3 regions of the Sphingomonas sp. NY01 genome follow, and region 1 is predicted to be linked to each of the others. Evidence: predicted binding sites of a transcription regulator. Region 1 holds the regulator's gene; each other region holds the start of a gene.
The links. Region 1 encodes LexA, which represses DNA repair genes until DNA is damaged. Its sites were predicted from a motif close to GTTCCNCNCTTGTTCT; they were not measured.

Region 1 (7,158 bases):
GGGCCATGACCCAAGAACGCATCTGGACGGCGGCACTGGTCGTCATCGGCGACGAAATCCTGTCGGGCCGCACGCAGGACCGCAATGTCGCGCAGATCGCGACCTGGCTGAACGTGCAGGGCATCCGGCTGGCCGAGGTGCGGGTGGTGAGCGACCGGACGGAGGCGATCGTGGAGGCGGTGAATACGTTGCGCGCACGCAACGATTATCTGTTCACCACCGGCGGGATCGGGCCGACGCATGACGACATTACGGTGGATGCGATTGCCGAAGCGCTGGGGGTGGGCGTCGTCCACCACCCGGAGGCGATGGCGGTGCTGGAGGCCTATTACGCGACGCGCGGCGGGCTGACCGAGGCGCGCGCGCGGATGGCGCGGGTACCGGACGGCGCGACGCTGATCGAGAACCGGGTGTCGGGTGCGCCGGGCATCCATGTCGAGAACATCTTCATCATGGCCGGGGTGCCGCACATCACCGCGGGCATGCTCGACCGGCTGACGGGCACGCTGGAGGGCGGGCGGCCGGTGGTGTCGGGGACGATCGGCTGCTGGGTGGCGGAAAGCGAGGTCGCCGACATGCTGCGCAGCGCCGAGAAGGCCCATGAGGGCGTATCGATCGGCAGCTATCCCTTCTTCCGCGAAGGGCGGACGGGGGCGAACTTCGTCGTGCGCAGCCCGGATGCGGCACTGGTCGACCGGTGCCTGGCGGACCTGACCACCGCGCTGGAGGCCGAGGGACGGGTGGTGATCGCCGGGGGGATCTGACACCCCCCGGCGGTGGCGGCCTATTGCTCGACGCTGGCGGCGAGGGGCGGCGTCTGCTGGTGCTGGATGACGCTCCAGTCCTCATGCGCCAGACGGCGATAGGTGCTGGTGCAATGCGCCTCGTAGGGCTGCTCACCCTCGCGCTCGGCACGGACGTGATAGGCGATGACGATCAGCCCTTCCTGCGGGCGGGCAATCTGCTGGTTGGAAAAGGCGACCTTGCTCCAGCGCGGGGTGTTGGACACCGCCTCCACCGCCTGCGCGCCGGTGACCACATAGGGCGGCTGCGGGATCACCATCAGGCATTCGTCGTCGATCGACTCGGCATAATGTTCATGGTCGGCGGTCCAGAGGCTTTCCTCGAAGCTCCACACGCGATTGTCTTCCATGGCCTTCTCTCCTGATGGCGTTCCGGCCAACAGCGCCGGGGGAGGCGGATCGTTCCCGCATCTCCCCCGGCCGCGATCAGAAGCCGCGACGGAGCGTGACGAACCACTGACGCGGTGCGCCGGCGAGCAGCGTCTGGTTGTCGCCGCTGGCGGTGTAGCCGTTGGTGCCGATGGTGGAGATATAGTCCTTATCGGTCAGGTTGGTGACGCTTGCCTCGATCGTGAAGCCGCGCAGGAGGCCGGGCGCGTCGGTGAAGCGGTAGCCGATGCTGGCATCGACCAGCGCACGGGCGCCGACCGACTGGTCGTTCAGATAGGTGAAATAGCGCCTGGTCATGTAGTCGACGCCGGCGCGGGCGAAGAAGCGGTCGTCGTCATAGACGATCTCGCCCTTGGCCATGTGTTCGGGCGTGTCGACCACGGTGCGCCCGGCGGTCGGGGACAGCACGGCGCCGGCGGCGCTCAGGACATCGTCCTGATAGGTGGCGCGGTTGTAGGAATAGCTGGCGAACAGCGACAAGGGCGTCGTGGGGATGCTGTAGAAGGCGGATGCCTCCGCGCCGTAGCTTTCGACGTCGCCCGCATTGTTGAGCGTCGGCGGATTGCCCTGGATGCTCGACCCGTTGGCGAAGACGAGCAGGCGGTTCGAGAAGTCGATATAATAGCCGACCGCCGACAGTTGCAGCCCGCCGCGACGCAGGCGCACGCCGCCCTCCGCCGTTTTCGAGGTTTCGGGGCGCACCGTGCCGCGGATCGCATCAAAGCCGGTCTGGGTGGTCGCGAACGGGCCGGAGGTGGCGGACGACACGAAGGCGCGCATGTTTTCCGAATAGCTGCCGAACATTTCGGCGCCCGAGCCGAGGCGGAAAACGAGGCCGGCTTGCGGGAGGAACCAGTCTTTGGACTCGATCCGGCCAGCGACGAGCGTACCGGTCAGGAGGTTCGCCTGGTTGCGCACGCGCGTGCCCTTCCACCCGGCGTTGATCGTCAGCCGGCCGATATCGAGCGAGTCCGCGATGAAATATTGCAGCGTCTCGGTATCGTATTTGCCGTTCCACTGGGTGGCGAAGGGATTGTCCTGGAAGCGGAGTACGTCGCGGTTCGGCACGGTGCCGCCGGCCAGCCCGTAGAAGCGCCGCGCCTGGCGGAAGGTGTTGCTCTCGTACCAGCCGCCGACTTCGAAGCGATTGGGGCCCAGGTCATAGGCCAGGCGCGTGACATTGCCGGCGCGGTCGATGCCATATTCGGTCGTCCGGTAGGACAGCGGGGCGGGGGCGGTGATGGGTTGGCCGGCATCGTCGGGTGCGCCGGCCGGGGTGGCGAGATAGGGAGTGATCCAGGAGCCCTGGCCCTTGTTGTGGTGGTAGTAGCTGGTGGTGGTGAGGGTGAGGGTGGGGGCGAGGCGCATGTCGAAGGTGAGGCCGCCCAGCCAGTCGCGGCGAAGACCTGCGGCGTTGAAATAGACGTCGTCGACGGTGCCGATGCCGGTGGGGAAGGCGAGACCGGCACCGGGGAAGGGCAGCGCGGCGGCGGGGTTGGCGGCGCGAGCGTTCTGGTTGTTGAACACCTGCGCGATGCGGATCGCCAGCGGATAATCGTTGCCGATATTGTCGTTCCGCAGGCCGCGGCGTGCGATGATGCCGAGGCTGAGATCCTGATAGTCGATCTCGCGCCGGTCGGAAAAATTGACAAAGCCGGTGATGCTGCCGAGCCCGTCCATCTCCTTGACCAGCTTGGCATTCGCCTGATGCTGGCGCTGGCTGCCAAAGCCCTTCCACTTGTCGGTGGTCAGGTAGCCATAAGACAGATAGCCCTTGAGCCCGCCCCCCAGATCGCCGCTATCGGCGCGGACGAAGGCACGAACCGTGTCGTTGCTGCCATAGGTGCCGGAGGCGACCAGATCGGCGGTGTCGGCAGGGGCGCGGCTTTCGAACTGCAGCGTGCCGCCCAGATTGCTGGTCGAGGCGGTGCCGAGCGCGCCCGCACCCTGCGCAACGGTGGTGCTGCCGATATTTTCGGAAATGATCGCGCGGCTGATGTGCAGGCCGTTGACGTTGGCATAGCTCATGTCGCCGAGCGGCACGCCGTCGAGCGTGAAGCCGAGCTGGTTCTGGTTGAAGCCGCGCAGCGAGATGCGCGTCGACCATTCATAGGCACCGAACGCGTCGGCGGACTGGAAATTGACGCCGGGCAGCTTGGCGGCGGCCTTCAGCGGCGAGGTACCCGGCGGCAGGCGTTCCAGATCGGCGGCGGTGATCGTCTGCACCTGACGGGTCTGGCCGAAGCCGAGGACGACGATGTCCTGTCCGTCGCCGCCGGGAGCGGGGTTGTCGGCGACCAGCGTTGCCGTGTCGGCGACCTGGGCGGTGGCGTGCTGCGCGGCGAGAAGCGCGATGGATGCGGCACCGGCGCGCCAGATATGTGCGGTCATGATCGTCGTCCCCCTATGGGGCGACATTGCGCCCCTTTGGCGGGGCTGGTGACGTGATTTGGTTACCGGATCGCTACAATTGCGCGGCCAAATGGTGACGCGGGGGAAGGCGCGTACGATAATCGCATGACCGGCCCCGGTCTCGCGATGCGTGCGACATCGGCGGGACCGGCGCGGTCATGTTCCGCCGCGATCAGTCGTAGCGGCGGAGAAGGCCGGACAGCTTGCCCTGCACCCGAACCTGCGCGGGCGCATAACGCTGCGGATCATAGGAGCGGTTGGCGGGATCGAGCCGCACCATCGCGCCCTCGCGGCGGAAATATTTCAGCGTCGCCTCGCTGTCGTCGATCAGCGCGACCACGATCTCGCCATCGCGCGCGGTTTCGGTGCGGCGGATCAGAGCGTAGTCGCCATCGAGGATACCCGCCTCGACCATCGAATCGCCCGATACCTCCAGCGCATAATGCTCGCCCGAGCCGAGCAGCGCGGCCGGGACGGCCAGTGTCGAGGACCCCTCGAACGCCTCGATCGGCAGGCCGGCGGCGATGCGGCCGTGCAGCGGGATTTCCAGCACGTCGTTGGCCGGGATCGGGCTGGCGGCGGCGGCGGGCGCGGTGGTGCCGACGGGCGACGCCGGTGCCGCAGCCGCCTTCGGCTCGGCCGGGCGCTCCGGCATGCGCAGCACCTCCAGCGCGCGGGCGCGGTTGGGCAGGCGGCGGATGAAGTCGCGTTCCTCCAGCGCGGAGATCAGGCGGTGGACCCCCGACTTCGACTTGAGGTCGAGCGCGTCCTTCATCTCCTCGAACGACGGGGACACGCCCGTCTCCGTCAACCGGTCATTGATGAAGCAGATCAGCTCGTGCTGCTTGCGCGTGAGCATCGCGGAACCTCCGTCCAGAACAGACGTGGAACTTATAAGGAACGTTTCGGCTTGCGTCAAGCGAGGGGCAGGATTTCCGCCGAGTCGCCCGCCTGTGCCGGGGGGGCGTGCGGCTCGCGCACGATCAGGCAGGTGGAACGGGCGAGGGTCAGGAGCATGGAACTGTCCTGGATGGTGGAGGCGTAGGCGCGGCCGTCGCGGAGTTCGGCGCGCAGATAGTCGGTGCGCGGGCCGTTGGCGGGGAGGGTTTCGCCGAGCAGGGCGAGGGCCGGGCGGGGGAGCGGGTCGGCGGCGCCGGCCAAGGCGGCGACGAGGGGCTTCACGAACAGCATGGCGGTGACAAAGGCGGATACGGGATTGCCGGGCAGGCCAAGCACGAGCGCGTCGCCAAGCCGGCCGGCCATCATCGGCTTGCCGGGGCGCAGCGCGATGCGCCAGAAGTCGATGGTGCCACCGGCCGCGGCGAGCGCGGGGCGGACGAGGTCGTGATCGCCGACCGAGGCGCCGCCGGTGGTGACGAGCAGGTCGGCGCGCACGCCGGCAAAGGCGCGGGTCAGCGCGTCCAGGTCGTCGGGCAGGATGCCGAGGTCGATGATCTCCACCGGCAGGTCGCCCAGCATCGCGGCGAGCATGACGCCGTTCGATTCGGGGAGCGCAAGGCCGCTGGCGTCGCTGCCCGGCGCGACCAGCTCGTCCCCGGTGGCGGCGATCGCGACGCGCACGCGGCGGCGGACGGGGAGGACGGCGACCCCGCCCGTCGCGGCGACGGCGATGCGGGCGGGGGTGAGACGCTCGCCCGCGGCGACCAGCCGCTGGCCGGTGTGGAAGTCGAGCCCGCGGGGGCGGACGTTGCGTCCGGCGTGCGCCGGGCCTTCGCCGGTGAGGGTCAGGCTGGCGCCGTCGCGCCCGGCCTCTTCCTGGATCAGCACGGTATCGGTGCCGGGGGGCAGGGCGGCGCCAGTGAAGATACGGGTCGCCTGGCGTGCGCCGACCGATGCGTCGAAGGGGCGCCCGGCGGCGCTTTCGCCGATCACCTGCCACGGGCCGGGCATGTCGTCGAAGCGGATCGCATAGCCGTCCATCGCCGACAGGTCGGCCGCGGGTTGCGTGCGGGCGGCGACGATGTCGGCCGCGGCCCAGCGACCCGCCGCGTCGCGCAGCGGCAGCGTTTCGGTGGACACGGGCACGGCGAGCGCGAGCAGGCGTGCCTGTGCCTGCGTGACGGGAACGAGCGGGGTGGCGGCGGAAATGGCGATATCCTTCGCAAAGCGGCCGGGGGAGAACGGCGTCGGGGCGGCAAGGGTCCGTGGTTGATCCCTGATGGACGGATGCGATATCCTATCCGCCCAAGGAGAAGCCGATGCGAGCCCTTTCCGTTCTCGATACCGTTTTCGCCCGGCACCCGCGTGCGGTGGGTGAAAGCTATCTCGACCATGCGCGCACCGCGAGCCGGTTCGGGCTGGCGATGCTGGGCGGCGGGCTGGCCTGCATGGTGCATGCCGCGGTGCCGGCGCTGTTCACCACCACGGGCAGTGACACGATCCGGCGGCTGCATGCGCGGATGAGCGGTCGGGCCGGGCAGGCGGCCGCTGCGCGCGACGGGTTCTGCTACGAAATCTGAGCAGCTGCGCCCACAGGGGCGACCCAGTCGCCCGACTTGCCCCCCTGCTTGGCGAGGAGGCGGATATCGGACAGGACCATCGCCTTGTCGAGCGCCTTGGCCATGTCGTACAGCGTCAGCAGCGTGACGGACACCGCGGTCAGCGCCTCCATCTCCACCCCCGTCTGCCCCGCCGTGGCGGCGGTCGCGGTGGCGGTGACGCCGCTGTCGTCCAGCGCCAGATCGATCTCGATCTTCGTCAGCGGCAGCGGGTGGCAGAGCGGGATCAGGTCGCTGGTCCGCTTGGCCGCCATGATGCCGGCGACGCGGGCGACCGCCAGCACGTCGCCCTTCTTCGTGCGACCCTCGGCAATGGCGGTGGCCGCTTGCCGCGACATGGTGATGCGACCCGACGCGACCGCCTGGCGCTGCGTCACCGCCTTGTCGCCGACATCGACCATGCGGGCCGCGCCGTCCGCGTCGATATGCGTCAGCCCCGGCATCAACCGACCAGCGCGCGGGTCGCGGCCTCGACATCGGCCTGCCGCATCAGCGCTTCGCCGATCAGGAAGCAGTGGATGCCGTGCTGCGCCATCGCATCGAGGTCGGCACGGCTGGTGAGGCCGCTTTCGGCCACGAAGGTGCAGCCCTGCGGCGCGTAGCCGACCAGATCATAGGTGTTCTGGAAGTTCACCTCGAACGTCTTCAGGTTGCGGTTGTTGACGCCGATCAGACGCGAGCGGAGGCGCGCGGCGCGCTCCATCTCGGACAGGTCGTGCACCTCGACCAGCGCGTCCATCCCGCATTCGAGGGCCGCCGCCTCGATCTCCTGCATCTGCGCGTCGTCCAGCGCGGCGACGATGATGAGGATGGCATCGGCGCCCAGCGCGCGTGCCTCGTGCACCTGCCACGGGTCGATCATGAAATCCTTGCGCAGCACGGGGATCGACACGGCGTTTCGGCCCGCCTCCAGATAGGCGTCCGATCCCTGGAACCAGCGTTCGTCGGTCAGGATCGACAAACAGGCGGCCCCGCCGGCTTCATAGGCGCGGGCATGGGCAACGGGATCGAAATCCTCGCGGATAAGGCCCTTG
Region 2 (7,158 bases), 320 kb from region 1:
CGCGATCAGCAGCGCCAGCCCTAGAAACAGGAACACGCCGCCCGCCAGGGGCGCGCCCACCTCGGCCGTGTCGGCGGCCACGCTCACCCCGGCATAGGCCAGCCCGCCGATCAGCAATGCCAGAAAAGCCCAGCGTCCCCCCGGATGCCATCCGCCATCCAGCCGGGGCCCCCTGTGAGTGGACGCAGGCGCGTCCCCACGATCCAGCGCAATGCTTGTCATGGAATGCGGCCTGCGCCCCTTGGGTGACAGAATGATGACATGGATTAGCGGTACGTCCCAATTCGATACGGGATGTCAGCGACCGGCCAGCGCAACGGGCGCCCGTGCCACCAGAGTAGCGATCTGAACCGACCCATCGCGCCGCATCTCCGCTTCGCACCGGCGGATGTCCGCGATCACCTTCAACTCGCGTCCCTGCTGACCGCAGGCGGCGTGCGCGGCACGGCGCACCCGCGCATCCAGCATGGCACGGTGATCGGCACGGGAAAGATCAAGATCGCCGTGACGCACCTGGGCGCGCACGGGCTGACGATCCTGCGCGACGGCGGCGGACGGCAGGCACGCGAACAACGCCGCCGCAAGGGCGGTCGGAATAAGGCTATTCATGATGGTGGCTCCTGTGGATGGTGCCTGTTCTGCCGGCCTTCACGCCCGGTCATCGGCACACCGCGACGCCATTAGATGCGATTCGTTGCGCGCCCGCTACGATCATGCGTCAGCGCCGTGACGTGTCGGTCGCGCTTGCTCCTTGGCGCGTCGTTCCCTACCTGTTCGCCGATGAGTCTCCCGCAGCCGACGCCCGCCGATCCGCCCTATCTGCGCAACCTGAACGATCAGCAGCGCGAGGCGGTGTTGACCACCGATGGTCCGGTGCTGATGCTGGCCGGCGCGGGCACCGGCAAGACCGCGGCGCTGACCGCGCGGCTGGCGCACCTGCTCTACACGCGCAAGGCGTGGCCGTCGGAAATCCTGGCCGTCACCTTCACCAACCGTGCGGCGCGAGAGATGCGCGAGCGGGTCGGCCGTCTTGTCGGTGAAGCCGTGGAAGGAATGCCGTGGCTGGGCACCTTTCACGCCATCGGCGCGAAGATGCTGCGTCGCCATGCCGAACTGGTCGGGCTTCAGTCAAACTTCACCATCCTCGACACCGACGATCAATTGCGCTTGCTGAAACAGCTCATCATCGCGGCCGATATCGACGAAAAGCGGTTCCCCGCGCGCAGTCTCGCCGGCCTGATCGACGAATGGAAGAACAAGGGCCTCACGTCCGGCGACGTCGATGCCGGGGAGAGCGAGCGCTACGCCAATGGCCGCGGCGGCGAACTGTACGAACAATATCAGACGCGGCTTCGCGCGGTGAATGCCTGCGACTTCGGCGATCTGCTGCTCCACATGCTGACCGTCCTGCGCACCAACCGCGAGGTGCTGGAAGCCTATCAGCAGCGCTTCCGCTATATCATGGTGGACGAGTATCAGGACACCAACAGCGTCCAGTATCTGTGGCTGCGCCTGCTGGCCCAGGCCCGGCGCAACATCGCCTGCGTCGGGGACGATGACCAATCCATCTACTCGTGGCGGGGTGCCCAGGTCGAGAACATCCTGAAGTTCGAAAAGGACTTTCCGGGCGCAAAGGTCATCCGCCTCGAACAGAATTACCGCTCGACCCCCCACATACTGGGCGCCGCGTCCGGCGTGATCGCCAACAATGGTGGGCGCCTCGGCAAGACGCTGTGGACCGAACTCGATGTCGGCGAGAAGGTTCGGGTGCTGGGTGTCTGGGACGGGCCGGAGGAGGCGCGCCGGGTCGGCGAGGAGATCGAGGCGGCACGCCGGGACGGCACCTCGCTCGACAATATCGCCATCCTCGTCCGCGCACAGCATCAGACCCGCGAGTTCGAGGACCGGTTCATCGCGATCGGCCTGCCCTATCGGATCGTCGGGGGCCTGCGCTTCTACGAACGTGCCGAAATCCGCGATGCGCTCGCTTATCTGCGCGTCGTCAACCAACCGGCCGACGACCTGGCTTTCGAGCGCATCGTCAATGTCCCCAAGCGAGGGCTGGGCGACAAGGCGCTGGCCAAGATCCATCAGCTTGCCCGCGCCGAACGCGTGCCGCTTACCATCGCCTCCGCGCGGATCCTCGATACCGACGAACTGACGCCGCAGGCGCGTCGCTCGCTCGGCAATCTGGTCGGCGATATCGCCCGCTGGCGCGACATGGCACGCGATCTGCCCCATGCCGAACTGGCCCGCCAGCTGCTCGATGAAAGCGGCTACACCGCGATGTGGCAGGCCGAGAAGTCGGCCGAAGCCGCCGGCCGGCTGGAGAACCTGTCCGAACTCGTCCGTGCGATGGAGGATTACGAATCGCTTGGCGCGTTCCTCGACCATGTCAGTCTGGTCATGGATACCGAGGGCGCCGCGCGCGAGCCGCAGATCACGATCATGACGATGCACGCGGCCAAGGGTCTCGAATTCGACACCGTGTTCCTCGCGGGCTGGGAGGAAGGCCTGTTTCCGTCACAGCGCGCGCTGGACGAGGGTGGCACGCGCAGCCTGGAGGAGGAACGCCGCCTCGCCTATGTCGGGATCACCCGCGCGCGGCGCCGGGCGACGATCCTCCATGCGGCCAATCGGCGGATCTATGGGCAATGGACATCCAGCCTGCCCAGCCGCTTCGTCGCCGAACTGCCGCCCGAGCATATCGATGCGGAGACGACGATGTCGGGTGGCGAGAGCCTGTGGCGTGCCAACTGGACCGAACATGCCGATCCCTTTGCCGACGTTTCGCGCGGCACCGGTCGCGGACCCGGCTGGCAGCGCGCCGCCGCCACCAACTCGACCTTCTCCACCAAGCCGCAGCGGATCGTGGAGGCCCGCGCCAGCGCGGTCAGCCTGGGCAACAAGGGGCGTAGCGACGTTTCTTTGGGCCAGCGCGTCTTCCACCAGAAGTTCGGCTATGGGGTGATCGCCGCGATCGAGGGCAACAAGCTGGAGATCGATTTCGAGCAGGCCGGTCGCAAGCGGGTGATGGACAGCTTCGTCACACCTGGCTGAGCGTCGTTCAGGAACCGTATCGATGGCAGTCCGTATCGCTCTGGTCGCCCGGCCGTCGGGCGCCAGAGGACCGCACCCATGAAGACCTCGCTCCTGCTCGCCATCACCCTGGTCGCTGCCGTGACGCCAGCCGCCGCCCAAAGCGCGTCGGATGAAGCCCGCTTCCGCGCCGCGCAGGAGCGTTTCGACCGCGAATATCAGCGCTACCGGCAAGAGGTGGATCTGTATCAGTCGCGCCGCACGGGTGACGATTACCGGGAGTTCCCCGGTGCGCGGGACGATGGGCGATACCAGTCGCAGGCCGGGCCCGGCGGCTACCGCGCGGCGCCGGCCATTCCAGCCGATGGCTATGACGGGGACGAACCCTTTTACGATCCGGCGCCCGACTATCGCAGCGGCAATTACCGGGAGCGTACCCTGTCATCGGACGAGCGCGTCTATGCCGGTACCGACGGGCGTTATTATTGCCGCCGTTCCGACGGCACCACCGGACTGATCGTCGGTGGTGCCGCCGGCGGCATCCTCGGCAATGTCATTGATGGCGGGCGCAGTCGGGTGGTGGGAACGTTACTGGGCGGCGCTGCGGGTGCATTGGCGGGGCGGTCTATCGACCAGAACCGGCAGATCCGCTGCCGCTGAGCGCCGTCAATGCGGCCACGATCACCCGGTCCGCACAGGGCCGGATGATCGTCGGTGTCGCCTTATCGCCCGGCACCTGATCGACGCGATCGGTGAGAACAAGAACGCGTATCGCCGGCCATTGCCGGGCAATCACGGCGGCCAGTTCGGCGCCACGCGCCCTGCCCGGCCGGTCCAGATCGGCAAGCACGATGCCGATATCGCTCCGCTCGCCGAGCCGCGCGACGGCATCCTGCGCATCGCGAGCCGTCACCACCATGAACCCCGCCTGTTCCGCCAGATCCACCGCAGCAAGGGTCAGCAGGGGCTGATCTGCCACGACGAGGATCACAGGAGGGATGGCGGACATGGTCATGGCTATTCGGTAGCGGTGTAGGGTCCGCCCGCTACCCGCCTCAAGCTTTACGTCTGCTGTACCTGTACCAAAGGGGCACGGAAATGTGCCGCAAAACCCGTGGGATGGAAGTGGCGCTCGACATGCCCGGTGCCCACCAGCCCCATGCCGATCAGGCGGGAGCCGAAGCCGCCGCGCGCCGGCGCGACCACCGCTGGTCCGTCGCGCTCGATCCAGTCCAGGCACAGATCCTCGCCATCCACCCGCCAACTCAGGTCGACATGGCCGCCCGCCACGGACAGCGCGCCATGCTTCACCGCATTTGTCGCCAGCTCATGAAGCAGCAGCGACAGCGACAATACCGCGCGCGATCCCAGTTGCACCGGCGCGCCCGTAACGGCGAAGCGCTCGCTGTCGTCATGCAGCTTCAACGCCGTGTCGACCACCGTCTCGATCGGCGCCTCCGCCCAATTCTCCTGCAACAATACGTCATGGGCATGGCCCAAGGCCACGATGCGCGCCTGGAAGATTTCCACGGCCTCGCGCTCGACCACGCCTTTCAAGGATTGCGACGCGATCGCCCCGACCATCGCCATCGTGTTCTTCAGCCGATGCCCCAGTTCGCGGTTGAGCACGACCATTTCGGCCCGTGCCCGCATGGCTTCGGATGTTTCGATCAGGATGTCGATGAAGCCGGCCACCTGCCCCTTCGCATCGCGAACCGGGCTGCACGCATAGGAGCAGGACGCCACCTCGTCCGCATCGTCCCGGTGCAAGGCGATCGGGCGATCATCTCCCTTCACCGTCTCGCCGCGCCGCACCCGCTCCACAACGGCGGCACAGCCAGGCCAGTGCCCGGCCCATATGGCGTCGAAAGCCTGCCCGTTCGCATCGAGGCCGATCAGTTGCGCAAAAGCTGGATTGTGGATCGTGACCAACCCGGCGCCCCACACCAGCGCCGCCGGCACACCCATGGTCAGCACCATGCCAGCCGCGCTCTGCAATTCGGGCGGCCACGCAGAAAATGGCCCCAGGACGGTTTCGACGGGCCGGATATGGGCGATCGTGGCCCTGTCCGGCCATGCGGTTACAGCTTGGCGTGTGTCACCACTCAACGGCCCTTGCCCCCGTGCTCCCCCGCACCGACAAGAGGCATAGGACCGAAAGGGCCTTGCGGCAATGGTTTACGTCCGAATTGAAACTATTGCCGCCGTGTGATCAGCTGGCTTCGACCGCCATCAGCAGCACGCCGGCATATTTGGAATCATGCGCCAGAAACAGCGAACTGGTGGTGAAGCGGCGCGGCGTCAGGCGCAACGCCCCCAGCCCGGCCAGCTTGAACGTACCCAGCTTCTCCTCCTTGGGCGGCCGCCCGTCGCGCTCCAGCGTGGTCGCGTCGACGTAAAGCTCGCCGTGCCGCGTATAGATGGCGTGCGGCGCCAGCGTCACGTCCCCGCGATTATAGGTCGCAGCTACCGCGCGCAGCTTCACGATCGCCTCGAAGATGATCGCAGGAGCGCCCGCCGCCGGCTCTGCCGGACTGCGCTCGATCGTCGTCATGTCGGTCATGCCCTCGCTTCTGCCCGCATCGCTGCAATGCAGCAAGACCAATGCGTAACATTTGCCGCATCAAGGCGGCGGAACGCACGAGTGTCGTGCGGGTTCAATCCGCCATGACCGACACCGCCGAGCGCACCGACCCGGATCTGTGGGAAACCGTCAAGGCCGAGATCACCGCCGGCGCCAAGGGCGGCCGGAAAGGCGAATGGTCCGCCCGCAAGGCGCAGATGGCGGTTGCCGCGTACAAGAAGCGCGGCGGCACCTACAAGGGCAAGCCCGACGCGGACAACAGCCTGCACCAATGGACCCAGGAAGACTGGGGAACGAAGTCGGGCAACAAGAGCGGCGACACGGGTGAGCGCTATCTGCCCAAGGCTGCACGCGACTCGCTATCGGACGAGGAATATCGCCGCACCACCGCGCGCAAAAAGGCCGATCGCGCCAAGGGCAAGCAATTCTCCGCCCAACCCGAGGACATCGCCGCAAAGACCGCGCCGTTCCGCGATCATCACAGCAAGGCAGAACTGTATCAGGAGGCCCGGCGCCGGAACGTGCCCGGCCGATCGAGGATGACCAAGGCGCAACTGGCGGCGGCACTCCACGCCTGATGCCACAGAAATGGTGGGCGGGGTCGCTCTGGCTGTCCGGCATCCACCGACATGCGCCCCGCTCCTTTATCAGGGGAACTGCACCTTGCGGCGCTGTTCCCCTGTTCCTCTTATCCCGGCCATACCCGGGGCCATAAAGGCTTTCGCAAACAGGCTACCGGGCTGCGGTGGCCGCCCCGGCAGTTGCCGGCCCCATCAGCTTTTGGGCGAAATAGGTGGTCTGCAGCGCCTGCAACCGGGCGCCCTGCCCAATGTCGGCATCGCCCGAATGTCCACCCGCCGTGTCCTCGTAGAACAGATAGGGAAGACCATATTCTCCCAGCCGCGCCGCAAACTTACGGGCATGCTGCGGGCCGACGCGGTCGTCCTTGGTCGTGGTCCAGATATAGGGCTCGGGATAGGCGACCCCTCTGCGGATATTTGCATAGGGCGAGATCTTCTCCAGGAACGCCTTCTCTGCCGGATTGGCTACCGATCCATATTCATCGACCCAGGAGGAGCCAGCGGCAATCTGTTCATAGCGCACCATGTCGAGCAGCGGCACCTGGATCGTCACCGCCTTCCATAGATCGGGCCGCTGGGTGAACTCGACCCCCATCAGCAGGCCGCCATTGGAGCCACCATAGATGCCCAGCTTTTGCGGGCTGGTAATCTTGCGCGCGGTCAGGTCGTTCGCCACCGCGACGAAATCGTCATAGATGATCTGGCGCTTGGTCTTGCGGCCTGCGTCATGCCATTTCGGCCCGAACTCGCCGCCGCCGCGGATATTGGCGAGTACGAACGCACCGCCCCGCTCCGTCCACATCTTGCCGGTCGACCCCAGATAGGTCGGCAGACGCGCGATCTCGAAACCGCCATAGGCGGTCATCAGCGTCGGCGTCGTGCCGTCGAGCTTCACACCCTTGGGCAGAACGACGAAGTAGGGCACCTTGGTGCCATCGCTCGACGTCGCCTGAT
Region 3 (7,158 bases), 300 kb from region 1:
TTTCGCGGACCGACGGCTCTTCGAAGAACGGCGTGACGATGCACGGCGGCCCCTCCACCGGCAGCACCGCCGCGGTCAGCCGCTCGCTCCGCCCCCAGCGGACGCCGGTGAAATAGACCAGCGACGATCCCGGCTCGATCAACACCGCGCCGATCCCGTTCGCGCGCATCAATCCTTGCGCCCGCGCCAGCCGCGCGGCACGCTCCGCCGCATCGATCGGCCTGGCCCTGACCGTCATGTCGCGCAGCGTCGACAGGTCGGTGTCGGCCGCGCGCACCAGCCCCGGTCGGGCGAGCAGCGGCAGGGTGGCGGCACCGGCGATCAGCGTCCGGCGGGAAAGAACAGCGGGCATGGCCCAAGCGATACGGTTCTTGACCGCAGCCCCGCAATCCCCTTGGTAGCGGGCCTGTATTTCCGGGGAGCGTGTATCTTGGCGAAGCGGTTGACGCGGTTCATCCTTCTGGGGCTGGTTCTCGGCCTCGTCGTCGGCTGGGCGATCAATGCGGGACTGTCGGACGGGACACCGGCCTCGGCCGCGCGGCTGAAGGCGATCGCCGGCTGGTTCTCGGTGCTGACCACGATCTTCCTGCACCTTATCAAGATGATCATCGCGCCGCTCGTCTTCGGCACGCTGGTGGTCGGCATCGCGCATATGGGCGACACCGGCGCGCTCGGCCGCGTCGGGCTGAAGTCGCTCTTGTGGTTCGTCAGCGCCAGCCTGTTGTCGCTGACCCTGGGGCTCATCCTCGTCAACCTGCTGCAACCCGGCGTCGGGCTCAACCTGCCGCTCCCCCCCGCCGGCCAGGGCAGCGGCCTCGACAAGACCGCGTTCGATGCCGCCAAGGTCATCACCCACATCTTCCCGACCTCGATCATCGACGCGATGGCGACCAACGACATCCTCCAGATCGTCGTCTTCTCCGTCTTCGCCGGCGTCGCCATCACCGCGGTGGGCGAGCGTGCCGCGCCGCTGGTGAAGGCGGCCGAGGCGCTGGTCGCGGTCATGCTCCAGATCACCGACTATGTGATGCGCTTCGCCCCCGTCGCGGTGTTCGCGGCGGTGGCGGCGACCCTGGTCGAACAGGGGCCCGGCGTGATCGGCCGCCTCGCCTATTTCATGGGTTCGGTCTATGTCGGCCTTGCGGTGCTGTGGGCGGTGCTGATCGGCATCGCCTTCCTTCTCGTCGGCCCGCGCATCCGCCTGCTGCTGCGCTATGTCCGCGACCCGGCGCTCCTCGCCTTCTCCACCGCCTCTTCCGAGGCTGCCTTCCCCCGCACCCTGGAGGCGCTCGACCGGTTCGGCGTACCGCCGCGCATCGCCAGTTTCGTGCTGCCGCTCGGCTATTCGTTCAATCTCGACGGTTCGATGATGTACATGACCTTCGCGTCCTTGTTCATCGCGCAGGCCTACGGCATCGACCTGACGCTCGGCACGCAGATCGCGATGCTGCTGACATTGATGATCACGTCCAAGGGGATAGCGGGCGTACCGCGTGCCAGCCTGGTGGTGATCGCCGCCACGCTGGCGCAGTTCGACCTGCCCGAGGCCGGACTCCTCCTCGTCCTCGCCATCGACCACTTCCTCGACATGGGCCGCTCCGCCACCAACGTCCTCGGCAACGCCATCGCCGCCACCGTGGTGTCGAAGTGGGAGGGCGGGCTCGATCCGTTGGAGCCCGCCGAGATCGAACCGCTGCACGCGCCATCCGGCCACGGCCCCGCCAAGGACGTCGACAGCTTTCGCGATATCGGTCGCTAGAGCCGGTCAGGCGAAGGTGTAGGGGCCGCCCTTCGCCAGCGCCGCCTGATAGGCGGGCCGGGCATGGATCTTGTCCAACCACGCCATCGTCGCCGGGCGGCTTTCGTTCAGGCCGCCACGCTTGCGCGCCGCTTCCAGCGGAAAGCTCATCATGATGTCTGCCGCCGTCATCTGGTCGCCGGCGAACCACGGGCGTCGCGCCAGCTCCGCCTCCACATAGTCCAGATGCCGGTCCAGCATCGGCTGCACCCGCTTGATCGCGGCCTTGCCCATCAGTGGAATACGCCCGAGCACCAGCAGCAGGAGCAGCGGCGGCATCAGCGAGCCTTCCGCATAGTGCAGCCAGAAGCGATAGCGCAGCGCCGCCTCGCGGTGCGACGGCGCGCCCAGTCGCCCGTCCGCCTTTTCCACCAGATATTCGGCGATCGCCCCGGTTTCCGCCACCACCGCGCCGTCATCCTGGATCACCGGCGACTTGCCCAGCGGATGCACCGCGCGCAATTCACGCGGCGCCAGCATCGTCTTGGGGTCCCGCTCGTACCGCTTCACCTCATAGGGCAGCCCCAGTTCCTCCAGCATCCACAGGATGCGTTGCGAGCGGCTGTTTTCCAGATGATGGACGACGATCATGCGGCCTCCCCTGCTGTCGCGGTCCAGATCCAGATGGCCGCGGTGAAATCGATCGCCCCGTCCACGACGCGCGGATGGAGCAGGGAGCGCAAACGCGCTTCCAGCGCATAACGCTCCGCCGGGGCCGCATTGGCAAGCGGCGTCGCCGCCGGCCCGATCCGCGCGAAGAAGCCGAGTGCGTCCTCCACCGCATCGTCTCCGCCGCCGACGCGGTAGGCGACGTCATGTGCCGCCGCGCGGATGTCCGCCCATCCGGCCCGGCCAAGCATGTCCTGCGTAAACGCGCGATCGGCCAACCCGAACGGGCCGGGCGCATAGCCAGCGGGCAGGGCCGGCCCACCGCCCACCGCTGCGTCGAGCGCCACCGCCCAGTCATTCTCGGCCCGCGCCCGGAAGCAAGAAAAGACCAGCGGCGCGCCCGGCCGCATCGCCGCGCGCATGCGGGCAAAGGCCATGGCCGGATCGTCGAAGAACATCACGCCGTGACGCGATACGATCATGTCGAGCGGCGCCAGCGTCGGCAGGACCGCCAGCGCGTCGCCCTGAACAAAGGCGACATTGCCATGTCCCTCACCACGTTCCCGAGCCGTGCCGAGCAGATCGGGCGAAAGGTCGATCCCGGTGACCCGCAGATCCGGTCGTGCCGCGGCGAGCGCCAGCGTCGTGCTGCCCGCGCCGCAGCCGATATCGACGGCATCGCCGCTTTGTGGCGCAACCGCCGCGATCGCCGCATCCAGCCGCTCGGCCACGCCCGCCAGCGCGCGATCGGTACGGCGCCATTCCTGTGCCCATACCCGACCCACACGGGACTGCCATTCGGATCGTCCGGTCATGCGCTCCATTCTCCTGGTCGGCGATAAAGGCCGCGGCCCCTCCGTCTCCGAAACGACAAAGGGCCCGCCGGATCGGCAGGCCCTTCTCGTGTCGGCATCGGCATGATGCAAGATGACCTGCCGCGCGCCCCCATTCGAGAGGCGCGGGCCGCCCTCAGGCGTCGTCCTCGGCATCCGGGCCGGTCATCATCTCCTCGGCGACCTTGTCGGTGCGCTGACGGATGGCGCGTTCGAGCCGGTCGGCCATTTCCGGGTTTTCGCGCAAGTACGTCTTGGCGTTCTCGCGCCCCTGCCCGATCCGCACCGAGTCGTAGGAGAACCAGCTACCCGACTTCTCGACCAGCCCGGCCTTCACACCCAGATCGAGGATCTCGCCGATCTTGGAGATACCCTCGCCGTACATGATGTCGAACTCGACCTGCTTGAACGGCGGCGCGACCTTGTTCTTCACCACCTTCACGCGGGTCGCGTTGCCGGTCACTTCCTCGCGGTCCTTGATCGCGCCGGTGCGGCGGATGTCGAGACGAACGGACGCATAGAATTTCAGCGCGTTGCCGCCCGTCGTCGTCTCCGGGTTGCCGTACATCACGCCGATCTTCATGCGCAGCTGGTTGATGAAGATCACCATGCAGCGCGAACGGCTGATCGAACCGGTCAGCTTGCGCAGGGACTGCGACATCAGGCGCGCCTGCAGGCCGACATGGCTGTCGCCCATCTCGCCCTCGATTTCCGCGCGCGGCACCAGTGCCGCGACCGAGTCGACCACCAGCACGTCGATCGCGTTGGAGCGGACCAGCGTGTCGGTGATCTCCAGCGCCTGTTCGCCCGTGTCGGGCTGCGACACGATCAGCTCGTCGATGTTGACGCCCAGCTTCTTGGCATAGACCGGGTCGAGCGCGTGTTCGGCGTCGACGAAGGCGGCGGTGCCGCCATTCTTCTGCGCCTCGGCGATGACGTGGAGGGCCAGCGTCGTCTTGCCGGACGATTCAGGGCCATAGACCTCGATCACGCGACCGCGCGGCAGGCCGCCGACGCCGAGTGCGATGTCGAGACCGAGCGAACCGGTCGAGATCGCCTCGACCTGCATCGCCTCCTTCTGCCCCAGCTTCATCGCGGAGCCCTTGCCAAAGGCGCGGTCGATCTGTGCCAGCGCGGCGTCTAGCGCCTTTTGCCGGTCTGCATTGAGGGTTGCCATACCGGTATCGATCACTTTCAGATTGGCGGCCATCAGAAGCTCCCTTCGCTAGAGCATGCTGTTTCTACGTTCAATTGCTGACCGCTATGTACGCTCTTTGTTCCTCCGGAACAAGGATGGAACATGACAATTTTTGTCGCTGTCCGCCGCTTTCGCATGCTCGCTTCCCTGAAGGCGCCGATGGGGCTAACGCGCCCCAGCATGACCCGCGACGACCTTCTCGACATCCTGCTCTCAACGCTCGTGAAACAGGTGGGTGGCACCCGCCGTCGCTGGCGGATCGTACTGGGGGACATGCGCGTCTACAGTGCCGAGACGCATCCCCATTGCAACTGGTCGCTCGCCCCCGCCGGCACCGCGGGCGAGAATGCCGCGGTGGAACGCACGCTCGACGATCTGCGCGGCCGCCATCCGATCGTCACCTGACGATCCGCGATCAGCCTTCCCGCCGCTCGCCATCCTGAAAGCGGTAGACGGTCAGCCCGGACCGGCCGGTGGCGATCTCGCCCGCATCCAGTTGCGCGATGACATGGTGCATGTCGCGCGCGCCGCGTGTCCACCGCTCGCCGATCGAGCGCGCGGAGAAGTCCAGTGCCTTGCCCGACACTTCGCGCTCCTCGCCGCCATAAGCCATGTGGATCAACGTCACCGTGCGCGGCGTCTCGCCGGGTATTCGTGCGCGCAGGTCATAGTCGCGCTGCCACCCGGCGATCGCCCGCCGCGCCTGACAGGCAAAGGCCAGGTCCTGCATCCGCTGCAACGAATCGCCCAATGTCCGCGCCGCGCCGCCCTCCAGCGGTAACAGGTCGACCGCGATGCACAGCAACGCGCCCTCGCCCGGCTCCGCCAGCACCAGATCGACCGGCAGGTTCGACGCGGTACCCCCGTCGACCAGGTCGCGGCCATCGACGCTGACCGGCGGGAACAGCGGCAACAGTGCACCGCTTGCCCGCACATGATCGACGCCGACGCGGCCGCCCTGCGTGTCGAACACGCGCTCCGCTCCCGTCTCCAGATCGACCGCCACCGTGGCGTAGCGCATCCCGCCGTCGTTCAGCCGGTCGATATCGACCAGCCGCGCGATGCCCCGCCCCAGCGGCGACGAATCGTACAGCGCCTGCGTACCCATCGGCCATGTACCGGGCCCGCGTGGCGCGAACACGTCGCCGCGCCCCCATAACATGGCCTCCGCGACACTGGCGGTCCGCCGCGCCGTCTCTCCGGGCCCGGTCGGCGATATGGCGCCTTCCGCCGGCCGCCAGAAGTCGCGCAACCGGTCAAGCCGTGCCTCGGGTGCATTGCCGCAGATCAGCGCGCCGTTGACCGCCCCGATCGAGGTGCCCGCGATCCATTCCGGCACGATCCCTGCCGATTGCAGGGCCTCGAACACGCCGGCCTGATACGCACCCAGCGCATTGCCCCCACCCAGCACCAGCGCGACGCGGGGCCGCGCACCATGATCGTCGGTCCAACTGCCCATCGATGCTCCAGCCTTCTCTGCCATGCCGTCCACAACGCGCGACGCGCCGTTCGCCGCATCGCATGAACCAACGGGTCGCAATCGAGTTGTGCCAGATAGTGACGTGTTTTCAGTCACTTAGGACAACATGCGTTAACGGATTTGGTTCCGGAGGATGGGATTTATGTCATCGACGGTATTGGACATCGTCAAGCCCCCTGAGGACATTCCGGGCGTCAGCGCCTATGTGCTGGGCCTGCGCGAGGAACTGATGGGCGGCGCGATGAAGCGGCTCGACCGGTTCGGCCTCGGCGACCTGTCGGTCGACATCTGCCAGGGCGCGGACTCGGTCTGGCTGATCATCCGCCGCCCGGACAAGGGCGGGCTGGCCCTGCGCGCCGCCTACACCCCCGATGGCGGGTTCAAGGTCCGCAAGCTCGCCCCCGAACAGCATGAGGTGCTGCGGCTGGAGGCCGAAAGCGTCGTCGGGCGCCACGTCATCGCGCTGCGCACGTCGGAGGCCGATCTTCACCGCCTGCAGATGCAGGTGCGGCTGACCCCGCGCGCGCCGCTGCTGATCCCGTTCCACCCGCGCGACTGCTACGTGCTGGGCGCCGACGACGATCCGCTGGGCGCGCACGGGACGGTCGAGGCGGCCCAGCGCGGCGTGAACAGCGCGCTCATCTATTTCCGCTTCGAGGAACCCGCGTTCGGCAGCACGCTCTACTTTCAGAACCTGACCGCGCTGAACGACTATTTCCGTGCCACCGATACCGTGCCCGACGCCGCGATGGGCGGCGAGTGGCCTGAACTCGGCTATCTCCTGCCCACCCCGCCGCAAAGCGGCACGCCCCCCACCCACCCGCTGCCCGCCGGGCAGGAGGTGATGATCTCCGACGCCATCCTCGTCTTCCGCGACCGGGCGGGCGACAACGAACTGGAGATGGCGCGCCAGTTCCTCCAGATGCTCGGCATCGCGTACAAGGCGCTGCCGCTGCCGCGCACCGACTATCGCGACTGGGTCGGCCTGTCGGAACGCACGCTGCGCGATCTGGCGGAGGCGCCGCAGGCGAGCAGGCGCGAATATGGCCACCGCTACATCATGCCCTATCCGGACGGCGAATATCCCGACGTCATGGTGCAGATGTCGGTGCTGGCCGCGGTGCATGATTATGGCCGCTGGCTGGGCGCGCCCTTGCCGCTGGAAGACGAACTGCGCGCCGGGCTGGCCCGCTTCTACGACCCCGATCTCCAGACGCTACGCCGCTATCTGCCCAATGTC

Region 2: NPJ82_RS08500 (UvrD-helicase domain-containing protein) is a predicted target of LexA. The motif match lies at 762-777, and genes of this name have one in related genera.
Region 3: recA (recombinase RecA) is a predicted target of LexA. The motif match lies at 4,525-4,540, and genes of this name have one in related genera.

What each region holds. Positions count from the first base shown of each region.
Region 1 covers NZ_CP101722.1:1,408,995-1,416,152, forward strand. Annotated here, with positions in the region: gene NPJ82_RS07005 (molybdopterin-binding protein) at 6-764, shown strand; gene NPJ82_RS07010 (DUF4440 domain-containing protein) at 785-1,153, opposite strand; gene NPJ82_RS07015 (TonB-dependent receptor) at 1,230-3,584, opposite strand; gene lexA (transcriptional repressor LexA) at 3,778-4,464, opposite strand; gene NPJ82_RS07025 (molybdopterin molybdotransferase MoeA) at 4,521-5,714, opposite strand; gene NPJ82_RS07030 (DUF6356 family protein) at 5,825-6,085, shown strand; gene moaC (cyclic pyranopterin monophosphate synthase MoaC) at 6,073-6,567, opposite strand; gene trpC (indole-3-glycerol phosphate synthase TrpC) at 6,567-7,158, opposite strand, start outside.
Region 2 covers NZ_CP101722.1:1,730,129-1,737,286, reverse strand. Annotated here, with positions in the region: gene NPJ82_RS08510 (inorganic phosphate transporter) at 1-222, opposite strand, end outside; gene NPJ82_RS08505 (UrcA family protein) at 298-609, opposite strand; gene NPJ82_RS08500 (UvrD-helicase domain-containing protein) at 781-3,060, shown strand; gene NPJ82_RS08495 (glycine zipper 2TM domain-containing protein) at 3,139-3,699, shown strand; gene NPJ82_RS08490 (response regulator) at 3,665-4,054, opposite strand; gene NPJ82_RS08485 (sensor histidine kinase) at 4,102-5,019, opposite strand; gene NPJ82_RS08480 (hypothetical protein) at 5,252-5,593, opposite strand; gene NPJ82_RS08475 (hypothetical protein) at 5,707-6,201, shown strand; gene NPJ82_RS08470 (prolyl oligopeptidase family serine peptidase) at 6,356-7,158, opposite strand, start outside.
Region 3 covers NZ_CP101722.1:1,106,835-1,113,992, reverse strand. Annotated here, with positions in the region: gene NPJ82_RS05525 (Xaa-Pro peptidase family protein) at 1-352, opposite strand, end outside; gene NPJ82_RS05520 (dicarboxylate/amino acid:cation symporter) at 431-1,759, shown strand; gene NPJ82_RS05515 (glutathione S-transferase family protein) at 1,766-2,389, opposite strand; gene NPJ82_RS05510 (class I SAM-dependent methyltransferase) at 2,386-3,222, opposite strand; gene recA (recombinase RecA) at 3,377-4,450, opposite strand; gene NPJ82_RS05500 (hypothetical protein) at 4,619-4,843, shown strand; gene NPJ82_RS05495 (patatin-like phospholipase family protein) at 4,854-5,897, opposite strand; gene NPJ82_RS05490 (hypothetical protein) at 6,061-7,158, shown strand, end outside.